One region of the Vreelandella janggokensis genome, then DNA from elsewhere that is predicted to be linked to it. Evidence: predicted binding sites of a transcription regulator. Region 1 holds the regulator's gene; each other region holds the start of a gene.
The links. Region 1 encodes FNR, which switches genes on or off when oxygen is low (the NO sensors DNR and NnrR bind a similar motif). Its sites were predicted from a motif close to TTGATNTANATCAA; they were not measured.
Positions count from the first base shown of each region.

Region 2: the regulator FNR is predicted to act here: its motif matches at 1,364-1,377, upstream of QC816_RS16115 (cytochrome ubiquinol oxidase subunit I).
Region 3: the regulator FNR is predicted to act here: its motif matches at 1,221-1,234, upstream of QC816_RS03070 (DUF2933 domain-containing protein).
Region 4: the regulator FNR is predicted to act here: its motif matches at 1,661-1,674, upstream of QC816_RS17915 (OmpW/AlkL family protein).

Region 1 is NZ_JARWAJ010000001.1:110,693-113,795, forward strand. Features, by position in the region: gene ttcA (tRNA 2-thiocytidine(32) synthetase TtcA) at 3-926, shown strand; gene fnr (fumarate/nitrate reduction transcriptional regulator Fnr) at 923-1,660, opposite strand; gene hemN (oxygen-independent coproporphyrinogen III oxidase) at 1,724-3,103, opposite strand, start outside.
Region 2 is NZ_JARWAJ010000006.1:225,423-228,525, reverse strand. Features, by position in the region: gene QC816_RS16115 (cytochrome ubiquinol oxidase subunit I) at 1-1,183, opposite strand, end outside; gene QC816_RS16110 (calcium/sodium antiporter) at 1,419-2,393, opposite strand; gene QC816_RS16105 (paraquat-inducible protein A) at 2,614-3,103, shown strand, end outside.
Region 3 is NZ_JARWAJ010000001.1:658,825-661,927, reverse strand. Features, by position in the region: gene QC816_RS03080 (NADH-quinone oxidoreductase subunit A) at 1-240, opposite strand, end outside; gene QC816_RS03075 (Spy/CpxP family protein refolding chaperone) at 570-1,076, opposite strand; gene QC816_RS03070 (DUF2933 domain-containing protein) at 1,424-1,627, shown strand; gene QC816_RS03065 (cation transporter) at 1,658-2,002, shown strand; gene QC816_RS03060 (hypothetical protein) at 2,151-2,372, shown strand; partial or broken gene QC816_RS03055 (IS3 family transposase) at 2,366-2,966, shown strand.
Region 4 is NZ_JARWAJ010000009.1:28,444-31,546, reverse strand. Features, by position in the region: gene putA (bifunctional proline dehydrogenase/L-glutamate gamma-semialdehyde dehydrogenase PutA) at 1-1,439, shown strand, start outside; gene QC816_RS17915 (OmpW/AlkL family protein) at 1,791-2,417, shown strand; gene QC816_RS17910 (YqcC family protein) at 2,491-2,823, opposite strand.

The DNA.
Region 1 (3,103 bases):
CCATGCAACATGATCTTGTTCATTTTGATCCAGCGTTGGCGACTGCCGACGCGACATCCAGCTTATCCGAAGCGGCTGACACTTCGGAGTCCCAAGATGTCAGACAAAAACGCGAGTTCAATAAGCTGCAAAAGCGGCTCCGCCGTGAAGCGGGCAATGCGATTATCGACTATCGCATGATCGACGAAGGTGACCGCGTCATGGTGTGCCTGAGCGGTGGCAAGGATAGCTACACCATGCTGGAAATGCTGCTCAGCCTGCAGCGCAACGCGCCGGTCAACTTCTCGCTGATAGCCGTCAACATGGACCAGAAACAGCCGGGGTTTCCCGAGCATGTGCTGCCGACCTATCTCGAGCAACGCGGTGTGGACTACCACATTCTGGAACGTGATACCTATTCGGTGGTGAAGGAGAAAACCCCCGAAGGCAAAACCACCTGCGCGCTGTGTTCGCGCTTGCGGCGCGGGTCGCTGTATGGCTTTGCCGAGGAAATCGGTGCGACCAAGATCGCCCTGGGGCATCACCGGGAAGATATCCTGGAAACGCTGTTTTTGAACATGTTTTTCGGTGGCAGTTTGAAATCAATGCCGCCCAAGCTGCTCTCCGATGATGGCAAGAATATCGTCATCCGGCCGCTGGCCTACTGCAAAGAAGCGGATATTGCCGAGTACGCGCGTTTGATGGCGTTTCCCATTATCCCCTGCAACCTGTGCGGCTCCCAGCCCAATATGCAGCGCCAGGTGGTCAAGGAAATGTTGGCCGAATGGAACAAGAAACACCCTGGCCGCCTGGAAAGCATGTTCAAGGCCGTCACCAACGTCGCGCCTTCACAGCTGGCCGACCGCGACCTGTTCGACTTTGCCGGGCTGGAGGCCAAGCAGGCGGAATTGAGGGCTGGGCGTATTCAGGCGCTCAACGTCGGTTAAGCGGGCTCTTCTTCGGCGAGTCGTTGAAGCTTCGCCATGTCGAGAATGTTTACCTCACGACCGGAAATGGCTACCACGTCCTGGGACTGGAAGCGACTGACAATCCGGCTGACGGTCTCAACGGCAAGGCCCAGGTAGTTGCCGATATCAGCCCTGGGCATGGAAAGACGGAAGCTATAGGGCGAGTAACCCCGGCGACGGAAGCGATCGGAAAGCGTGACCAGGAAGGTTGCCAATCGCTGATCAGCGGTCTTGCCCGATAGCAGACGCATCATCCGCCGGTCATTGCGCAGTTCTTTGCTCATGCTGCGATATATCTGGCCGCGTAACTCGGGCAGTTTCTCAGACAGTTGGTCCAGGCGGTCAAAGGGAATCTCACACACAGTGGTGGTTTCCAAGGCGATTACGCTGCCGGGGTAGTGCGGCTCATCGATAGCATCAAGCCCCACCAATTCACTGGGCAGGTAAAAGTTGGTCAGTTGGTCATGCCCGCCACCTTCGCTGGTGACCTGCTTGAGGCTACCAGAGCGCACCGCATAGACACTGTTGAAGGCATCCCCCTGATGAAACAGATGCTCTCCTTTCTTGAGGGGGGCGCGTCGCCGAATGATCGCGTCAAATTGATCGATATCCTCAAGCTCCAGTGCCAGCGGCAGGCACAGCGAACTCAAGCTGCAGGTCTGGCAGCGTGCTTCGTGCAGGACGGCGCGCCGCCGTTGCGGGGCTTCCAGCATTAGAGTCTCCAAAAGAGAATTCGTATGTTCATTATGGAAGCGTGTGCCCATGAATAACAACTGCTAAACAATATTCGAGTAGTGGTTGTCGGTCTGAGAAAGCAAGCGTGCATCAAAGGCCATGGCCAGGTGGCGTATTAACAGGCGTCCGACAGGCGTCACCTCCAGTAAACTGCCGCGGATATCGATCAAGCCGTCGTGTTGCGCCTGCTCCAGGGCGTTCAAGGCCGATTGAAAATAATCTCGCGCATCGACCTGCCAGCGCTCACTGAGCGCTGACAAGTCGAGCCGCATATCGCACATTAAACGCTCGATGGCTTCACGGCGAAGCAGGTCGTCTCGACATAGCCGTATGCCGCGTTGTGTGGCCAGTTGCCCTTGGTCAATCGCCGCCTCGTAGTGCTCAAGCGTGCTTTTGTTTTGTGCGTAGCTGTCATTCAGGCGTGAAATGGCGGAGACCCCAAGGCCGATAAGGTCGCATTGGGCGTGGCTGGAATAACCTTGAAAGTTGCGTTGTAGCGTACCGTGACGCTGGGCGATGGCCAGGCTGTCATCAGGGCGGGCAAAATGGTCCATGCCGATATGCACGTAGCCGGCGGTTGTGAGCAATTCAATCGTGATGCGCAGCATCGCCAGCTTTTCGTTGTGACTGGGTAGCTCGGCATCAAGGATCCGTCGCTGTGGAGGGAAGCGCTGGGGCAAATGGGCGTAATTGAAGACCGACAGGCGTGCGGGGTTCAGCTCGATCACCTGGCGAAGGGTTTGTGCAAAGCTGTCTGGGGTTTGTCTGGGCAGGCCGTAAATCAAGTCGAGGTTTAACGAACGGAAGCCCAGTCGATGGGCTTCGTCCATCAACGTTTCGGTTAGCGCCCGCGGCTGGGGGCGATTGATCGCCTTTTGAACCCGTGGATCGAGGTCTTGTACGCCCAGGCTCAAGCGATTGAAACCCAGTGACTGTAGATGACGCAGCGTCAGCACATCGGCTTCGCGAGGGTCGATTTCGATGGCATAGTCGCGCTCAGGGGCGTCTGAAAGCCCGAAGTGCGCATCCAGCTTATCCACCAGTTCGCTCATTTGATCGAGAGTCAGAAACGTCGGTGTGCCACCGCCCCAGTGGAGCTGTTCAACCGGGCGTCGGGTATCCAGATGCTGCGCTGTCAGCGCCATTTCCGTGTCGAGCCTTGCGAGGTAGGGCGCGGCGAGCGCGGTGTTTTTGGTCGCGATCTTGTTGCACGCACAGTAAAAGCAGACTTTGCGGCAGAAGGGGACGTGCACATACAGTGATAGTGGTCGTTGAGCTTCGTTACTGCGTTGCAGTGCCGCGCTAAACTCGTCGGCAGTGAACGCCGCGTCAAAGGATAGCGCGGTCGGGTAGGATGTATAGCGCGGTCCGCTTTTCGCATAGCGATGGAGGCGGTCAGGGGCCCACACCGGCGACGCGAG
Region 2 (3,103 bases), on a different contig from region 1:
CTTCAGCATGGGTCATGACACCGTAGACCAGCCATGGCGCGCGCCCCGACTCGGTGACCACCCAGCCGGCCAGCACTGCCAGGAAAGGGGAAATAATCATACCTACCAGTGTTTTAAGATAGAGCGGCGACTGGAAGAAACGTCCTCCACGGCGTAAAAACAAGCCAACCGTCGCGACGGCTATCATCAAAAGTCCAATCCCCACCATCACACGAAACGACCAGAAGACAAGCGCCACAGGGGGCTGTTCATCAGGCGCCATTTCGTTGATACCCGGGACTACGCCGTCCGCACTATGGGTCAGAATGAGGCTGGCCAGGCTGGGAACACCGATTTCAAAGCGGTTTTCCTGAGCTTCCTGATCGGGCAAGGCGAACAGCAAAAGTGGCACGTTGGACTGGGTTTCCCAATTACCTTCCATTGCCGCCACTTTGGTTGGCTGATGTTCTAACGTGTTGAGGCCGTGGAAATCACCGACAACAGCCTGCGCTGGCGCCAGGAAAAGCAACAGCCACAGGCACATTGAAAGGGCTTTTTTATTGGCTTCAACATCACGGTGACGCAGGAGGAACCAGGCGCTGACACCTGCGACCACAAAACCACCGGTCAGGAACGACGCCATGCCCATATGCACAAAGCGATACCAGAAGGAGGGGTTGAAAATTGCCGCCATCCAGGAAGTGATATGGAAGCGACCATCCACCATTTCATAGCCCGCAGGTGTTTGCATCCAGCTATTGGCAGAGAGGATCCAGAACGAGGAAATAAAGGTTCCGACCGCCACCATGATCGCGGCAAAAAGGTGCACCCCTTCTGGCACTTTTCCACGCCCGAAGAGCAATACACCCAGAAACGCCGCCTCAAGGAAGAAAGCGGTGACCACTTCGTAACTGAGTACAGGCCCAAGGAAATTTGACGTGGCAAAAGAAAAGTTGCTCCAGTTCGTACCGAACTGAAACGACATCACAATGCCTGTCACCACCCCCATGCCAAACACAACGGCAAACATCTTGGTCCAGAATTGTGCCAGGCGATCCCAGGCATCGTTTTCCGTTTTATAGAATATCCCGTGCAGCACGGCAATGTAGGACGCCAGCCCAATCGTGAAGACAGGGAAGATAGCGTGAAAACACACAACAAATGCGAACTGGAGTCTCGATAGCAATAGCGGATCAAGTTCCATAACTCCCTCCTAAGGCCCCATAGAACCTTCGTTTCAAAGGTTTAAAACAAGCTTAGGTGAGCCCCTTTGGATCACGCTCTTCTTTTTATAGTCACTAAGCTTATTTGATCAACAACCCCTTGAGTTTACAGCTTAGAAGGTATGGATGCGGCATGCGTTTTGGGTTTTCACCGTGTCGCGTTGACGCAGGTCAATTTTTAAGTCGCAACCAATAGCGACTGTTGCGACAAGCGACTCAGGCCAACACCACCACACTCACCAGATAGCCTGTATAGGCGATAAAAAGCGCCAATAAACCACCGCCCTCAAAACGGTTGATACGCCGTGGGCGCCCTTTCCAGGAGAACGCGAACAACATCATCAGCACCGTCATCACCAGCATGACAATCCAGTCACGCTGAAGCACCTCCTGGCCGGTTTCAATCGGTGTAATGACGCCTGCCAACCCCACCACGGCGAGGCTGTTGAACAGGTTCGACCCCACGACATTGCCGAGCACCATATCGTGTTCATTACGTCGCAGTGCGGTAATCGATGAGGCCAGCTCAGGTAATGAGGTACCAATCGCCACAACGGTCAAGCCAATGATCAGGTCACTGACGCCAAACGCGACAGCGATCTCGACAGCCCCCCAGACCAAAAGACGTGAACTGGCAATCAACAGCACCAGACCAACCAGGGTCCACATAATGGCTTTACCGCGCGACATGGGCTTGCTATCCAGCGTTTCCGCCACTTCCGAGACAAGTGCATCGTCCTGCTGGCCTTTAGAACGCACAACGCTGATAACGATAAATACCACCAATGCCAGCAATAAACAGACCGCCTCCCAGCGGGCTACCCAACCATCCAATAGCATCAGCCCGGTTACCAGCATCACTACCAGTAACAACGGTATCTCTTTGCGAATGACGCTCGAGTGCACGGCCAATGGGGCCAGTAAAGCAACAAACCCCAGCACCAGACCAATATTGGCGATGTTGGAACCGTAGGCATTACCCACCGCCAACCCCGGATTACCTTGCATTGCTGCCAGTACCGATACCATCATCTCGGGAGCCGATGTACCAAAACCGATGACCAGCATGCCAATCAACAGGGGGGAAAGCCCCAGCCACCGGGACGTCGCCGCGGCGCCATCAATAAATTTTTCAGCGCTCCAGATAAGCAGTATCAAGCCAACGACAACGGCGATAAGAGCAAGTAACATAAGGTTCCTTTGGATGGCGTTTTCATGGGGTGTCGATGATCTGAGCCTTGAATGGCCAGACATGACCGTATAAGCGGCAAATGAGCGTGGCGATCATTATTCATTCATCGCTCAAGGTCAACGACAACCTATTCACGATTCGATGAATTTTACCCAACATTTGACAGACTTATAAACGAGAGCGTATTGCTTTGCCTACTCACGCTAGCGAGATCACCATTTGTCCCAGAACTGGCTACCTAAACACCCCAATTTGAAGGTCAATGCACCGCTTGTTGACCAACAACCGCCGGAGACCCGCACCCAGAGGCGGCGCCTGCGCGCCTGTCACGAATGTGACTGGATAGCAGCGTTACCCCCCCTTAAATCCGGTGAAAAAGCCTGCTGCCCACGTTGCTCGCATGTCCTGGTCAAGCGTAACCGGTACCCCGCCCAGCGCAGCATGGCGCTCGCGATGGCCTCGCTTATTGCGCTTTTACTGGCCGTCTCCTACCCGTTTGTCAGTTTCAGCTACAGCGGGGTGAGCAACCGTATCGAACTTGCCGAAACGGCAACCACCCTGATTGCCTTTCATCAACCCCTGGTGGCTATCGGCGTTATCATGACCATCGTGGTATTACCTGCTGTGTATTTGATAGGTACCCTGTGGCTGCAATACGGCTTGTTACGCAACGCCCCGTTGCCCTTTAGTCGTTCGACGGCTCGTTCAT
Region 3 (3,103 bases), 550 kb from region 1:
CATGAACGCCATCTCCATATCAAAGGCTAGAAACAGCAACCCATATCCGTAGTAGCGGGCGTGATAGCGCCCCCATACCGGATCCCGCGACAGAGCTCCGGAACTCGCCGGCACATCCTTGCCCGGCTCCTGACGTGTCAGGCCTATCGCGCGGGCAAGCGAATACAGACAGAAAACGCTGCCTACGACGCCAATCGCCAGTGCCAGCAGTAAGCTGTATTGCTCCAAAAGAGTCATCATCTGACCTCCTGATTAATCAACCAAGCATGTCCCGCACCTAAGTCGATGACCACCGAGAGTCGAAAAATAGTAGAGCACCCGCAAGCTATGCGCCGTGCCTGGGAGAATAGCCCGACCCACTGATAGCATTATAGAGGGTTTATGTCCCTGATCCGTAAACGCGAATACCTAGTAAGGCTCGTCTTGCGGCCTTGGTGTACACGGTGTATCAATCGCAATACCGGCTAAACCAGTACCGTCGATATCCGGTTTTTGGTCAAACAGTGCCATCACAGCTTCCATCGGCACATGGCATCACTCCTAATTCACAAAGTGGTACTCACCAAGGCTTATTGCTGGCCATGGTGGCTTGGCATGTTTCCCTTCATCTGTTGTCGCTGCTCGTCGGTCAACAGGTCCTGCATCTGATTATGCATGCTCACTTTATCGGCCATCATGTCGCCATGTAGGTTAGCCATTTGACCGTGCAGCGCTTTTACTTCCTCCGGATCAGGCCGCTCGGCCTGCATGATTATCATCATGTCATCACTCAGGTTCATCATTTCGCCCATCCGCTCCAATTGAGTAGAGCGATGTTCCTGGCGCATCTCGCGCATCGAGCTCATTTGTTCGTCGTCGAGTATGCCGGACATCGGACCCATACCACCCATCATGGGGCAAGGCATCATGCCACCTTGGCCTCCCATCATCATGCCAGGACCCATGCCGCTTTGGCCGCCCATCATACCGCCCTGACCTTGGGCGCCTTGGTTCATGCCTTGAGCGAAGGTGGCGCTGCTTGTGGCACCAAGGCTTGCAGCCAACGCAATGGCAACGATCTTCTTATACTTAGCCATATCAATTTCCTCTCATCGTGTTGCGGGTCGAGAAGTCGCCTTACTCCAATAAAAATGGAAGAAGACAGAGTTAACTTCCGTTATAAGCCTACAACCTATAGGTAGCCCGCAGGTCAAAGAGAAACCAAACCCGATACCTCAATATTGTCACAAGTCAATTTTTGTCGACCGTTTTGAAATCTGTTTCAGGTTGATATGTTATAAAAAACTAGGCGACTTCAGATAACTACGGCGTGTAATTTCAGTTTAAATTCAGATTAACGGGCTATTTTTGGGGTAACGAGGGCATATAACCATCGACAAACAACCGTTACCTCTTTACCCCCTGAAGTGCTATAGGAGTGCCTATGAGTCAAAAAACTAGCCGTCTGCTGATGATGTGGATACCGCTTGCCGGGTTTGTCATTTTGGTGGGTTACTTGATGGGAACAGATCACCGCTTTCACCTCTTTCAGGCCTTACCTTTACTTTTTTTGGCAGCCTGTCCATTGATGCATTTTTTTATGCATCGACATCACGGTGGGCACGGCGATAAAGCAAATAAGGAGTGAAACACCCTTTAAATCATGCGGGGGATCATTATGAAACCGAAACATCAAGAGCATCGCTTAGGCGTTTCCGAAAACACATTAGTGACTCGGAATTTAAAAATCCAACGCCATGAGCGTGAGCGCATCGACGACGCAATAGCGGATATCGATCAGCTTTACGGGATGGATAAGGTAGTCTACGACGAAAAACACAGGCATATCTGTCTCGCTTACGATGCGCTGCGGCTATGCATTGATGATGTCGAAAAGATCCTTATACGCCATGGGATCGAGGTCAGCGCTGACCGATGGAACTGCTTCAAGGAAGAGTATTACCGCTTCGTCGACCAGAACGTTAAAGACAACGCCAAGAAAGAGCCTTGGAGTTGTCATTAAAACGCAGTCTTTCGTTAATCGGTACTGTAGTAGGGACTAGAAAAAAGGGGCAACGTGGTAACCATCGCCGTCGGTGGTAAGGCTCTGTGTCAGGTGGCCGTGGCTGATACCATCAAGCAGGAGTTGGTAGCAGCCATTCGCGTCATGCATGACCTCGGGCCTCCACGTCGTGATGATGATCGCCGGCACCAACGAACGCGCCGCCATCAGCCTGTTGCACCCGATAATTGGTGTTATCGACATGACCACCAGCTCGCTGTCGGTGATCAGCAACTCTTTGCTGTTGAAGCGACGCAATGCACGCGAGCAACCCGAACGACCCAGCTACAAACTCAATGTCATATCTCATGGCATGATGCTCGTCGCGTGAAAGAGGCATTCGGCCAGAGCAAGCAGCTCAATGGGGCTCGACGCATTCAGGCTACACTGGTGACCGATGGTCACCCATATGATGTCAAAACGATAGGTGCCAGTATGCGGCGCCAGTCGTAGGTGCCAAAGGCTGCCCGCAAGTTCGTCGTCACCACAGACAGCGACCATAGCTTGCCTGTGTCGCCCAACTTATTGGAGCAGAACTTTGTGGCAACCGCCCCGAACCAGAAGTGGGCCGGTGACATCACGTACCTGATGAGCTCTGAAGGTTGGCTGTATCTAGCCGTCATCATTGACCTGTATTCGCGCTCTGTCGTCGGCTGGTCCATGAATAACAGGATGACGGCAGACCTACCTGGTCTGCTATGCGCTGGAAATGGCGCTGTGGCGACGCAATTTCCGCATCGGGGTGATCTGTCACAGTGACCATGGAAGCCAGTACTGTTCACGCGCCTACCTGGATCGGCTGCGAACGCAGCAGTTGCGTCAAAGTATGAGCCTTAAAGGCAACTGCTGGGAAAACGCCTGCGTGGAAAGCTTCATCCATTCAATGAAAGTGGAAGCAATCCACTACGAGCCGATAAATTTGCGATGTCTAAAAAGGAGAATCGTCCAAAGGCGTTCACTGTGATTCTGTAGAAGCCAATACGAAAGTGTGGGCCAAGGTGTGGGTCAGTTATAAGCAGGGAACAAAAAAGCCGCTGAAATCAGCGGCTTAATCTATGTTTT
Region 4 (3,103 bases), on a different contig from region 1:
CGACGGTAGGTGGACCGCTGACCAGCGATCCGCGAATTGCCGGTGTCTGCTTTACCGGCTCGACCCCGGTGGCGCAGATCATCCACAAGGCGCTGGCCGAGAACGCCGGGCCTGATGCCGTGCTAATCGCCGAAACCGGCGGGCTCAACTCCATGATCGTCGATTCCACGGCGCTCACCGAGCAGGCGGTACGCGACATCCTGATTTCCTCCTTCCAGTCGGCCGGTCAGCGCTGCTCCGCGCTGCGCATGCTGTATGTCCAGGAAGAGGCCCGGGACCGGTTGCTCAACATGCTCTACGGTGCCATGGACGCGCTGACCATCGGCGACCCCTGGAATACCGATACTGACGTGTCGCCGGTGATTGACGCCGATGCCCAACAGGAAATCAGCGATTATGTAGCGACGAACGAGAAGAACGGCAAGGTGCTGAAGAAACTTTCAGCGCCGGAGACCGGCACCTTCGTTACCCCGGCGGTGATCGATGTTGGCGGCATCGAGGATCTCGAGCGTGAAATCTTTGGCCCGGTGTTGCACGTGGCCACCTTCAAGGCGCGGGATATCGACAAGGTGGTCGATGACATCAACGGCAAGGGCTACGGGCTGACCTTCGGCCTGCATACTCGTATCGATGACCGCGTGCAGCAGATCGTCGAGCGCATCCATGTCGGCAACGTCTACGTCAACCGTAACCAGATCGGTGCTATCGTCGGTTCCCAGCCGTTCGGCGGCGAGGGCCTATCAGGCACCGGCCCCAAGGCCGGTGGCCCGCTCTACGTGACACGCTTCCGCCGCACCGCGGAGGCCGAGCACAGGAATGCACCAGAAGGAAAAGCGGTCTCACTGGGTGATCTCCAATCCGCGCTTGATGGACTGGATGCGCGCAACTGGGCGGTGCGACCCAACCGGATCGAAGTGCTACGCAAGGCGCTATCCGGCAAAGGCGGCGTGATACGCAAGGCGCTCAACGAGACGGCTGCGTTGGACATGACGCCGCAGACGCTGCCGGGGCCAACGGGTGAAAGTAACCGCTTGGCGATGTACCCGAAGGGAGCGGTTCTGTGCCTCGGGCCAACCCTGGATATTGCCATCGCCCAAGCCGCACAGGCCCTCGGTACTGGCTGTGCGGCCGTCTTGGTCGCGCCAGGCGCCGAACAGGCGGTGAAACCGCTGATTGATGCCGGGGTGCCCGTCGCCGGGCTTGATGGAAGCGTCTCGGCCGAGACGTTGAGTGACATCAAAGGTATCGCGGCGGTCGCCGCCGCTGGCGACAGCGACTGGACCTGTGAACTGCGCACAGCCCTGGCCAAGCGCGATGGCGCCATCATACCGCTCGAGACCCAAACCATCTCGCCGGATCGCTACGTGGTCGAACGCCATCTGTGCATTGACACCACCGCAGCCGGTGGCAACGCCAGCCTGCTGGCCACCGCCGAATAGACCGGTATTGAGTGGTTAGTGCCCTGGAGGGGGGGCAGCGGTTTTATGCGGCGCCCTCCTCCTTCCAGACTGTCTCAGCAATCAATCGTTAGCCACTCCTCGTGAGTGGCTTTTTTATTGGCAATAGCGTTTTTCTGGATTATCCAATTGACCGGTGGCCCGCCCCTGAATCAGGCCACTCCACATACCTCTCCTCTTTGATAATACCTGCCTAACAACCCTTGCCCTGGATCAATAATCCGCTCACTGGATCTCGTTACACTGGTCACATCGTTAAACGGCTAGCGAATAGCCGTCCAGCGTTGCAACGAGTCGTTTGAAACTGTCTGTTTTAACATCAGGAGTGCCCCCATGCGTAAAGCCGTCCTGCCTACCCTACTTGTATCCACCGTTGCCGCTGCGGCGCTGATAACCAGCAGCCAGGCTTTCGCTTACGGCGCGGGTGATGTCTTTACCCGCGTTGGTGTTGCCAAAGTCGCCCCTAAAAGCGACAACGGCTCACTGGCCAACGGTGCGTTGGCCGTGGATGTACAGGATGAAACCGAGTTTGCGTTCACCCTGGGCTACCGCTTTCTCGATAACGTTGGCGTGGAGCTCCTGGCGGCGCTTCCGTTCGAGCACGATATCCACCTGAACGGTGGTAATATCGCCTCCACCAAGCACCTACCGCCAACCCTGACGCTCCAGTATTACCCGCTGGGCGGCACGCAGTCCCGGGTACAGCCTTATGTGGGTGCAGGTGTTAACTACACCCACTTCTCCGATGAAGAGCTGACGACTGGTGATTTAGATCTGGATGACTCCTGGGGCGCGGCAGGCCAGGTAGGCGTCGACCTGCTGATTGATGACCACTGGGCGCTGAACGCTGCGGCTTGGTACATCGACATTGATACTGATGCCAGCATTAACGGTGCAGCGGCAGGTACCGTTGAGATCGACCCTGTCGTGGTCATGGGTGGCCTCAGCTATCGTTTCTAGGCTGACAGCCAATAACTCTCAGGCGTTATCCACAAAGCCTGCCTTGCGGCGGGCTTTGTTGTTACATCGGCCTTCAGTTTTCAGTGACGACCTTATCCACTCTCTCCACAGCCCGCACAACGAGCAGTTGATGATGGGCGGGTGTCTGCTCCTGCTGCAAATAGGCCGCCACGGCGGGTGCCACCTCACATTTGGCCGGCATCGGCCCACAAGCTTCAACCAGCGACTCCAGGCGCGCGATAAATACAAAGCGCAGCCACTGGAGCAGCGACATTGTATCGACACAGAACGGCTGCTGGCTGGAAAAAGCCGCTGTCTCAGGGATTGGCATACGCCATAGGTCAGCGGCCTTTAGCGTCGCTTCAAGATCAAGAAGCGCGGTATGAAGCTCGCGATGTGCGCCCATAAACCACCTATGTTGAATCAGATATTTAAAGGGCATTATCCCAACTCTATGGCTGAGTTGCCACTCATCCACCGAGATCTTCGTTATTCACAGATTCACAGAAAACCTGCAAGAGACTGTGGATAAGCTATGGAAAGGTATCGCATCCGCGTTCCCCATGCGGGTTGGCGATGACTGTTTAATTTTTAACCAGACAGTAAAAAAGGCGTGATATTATCAATGCCTACGGCTGACAGGCTGCTATCCGCAAGGTAGAGTGCAGGCTTGCAATGGGAAAGGA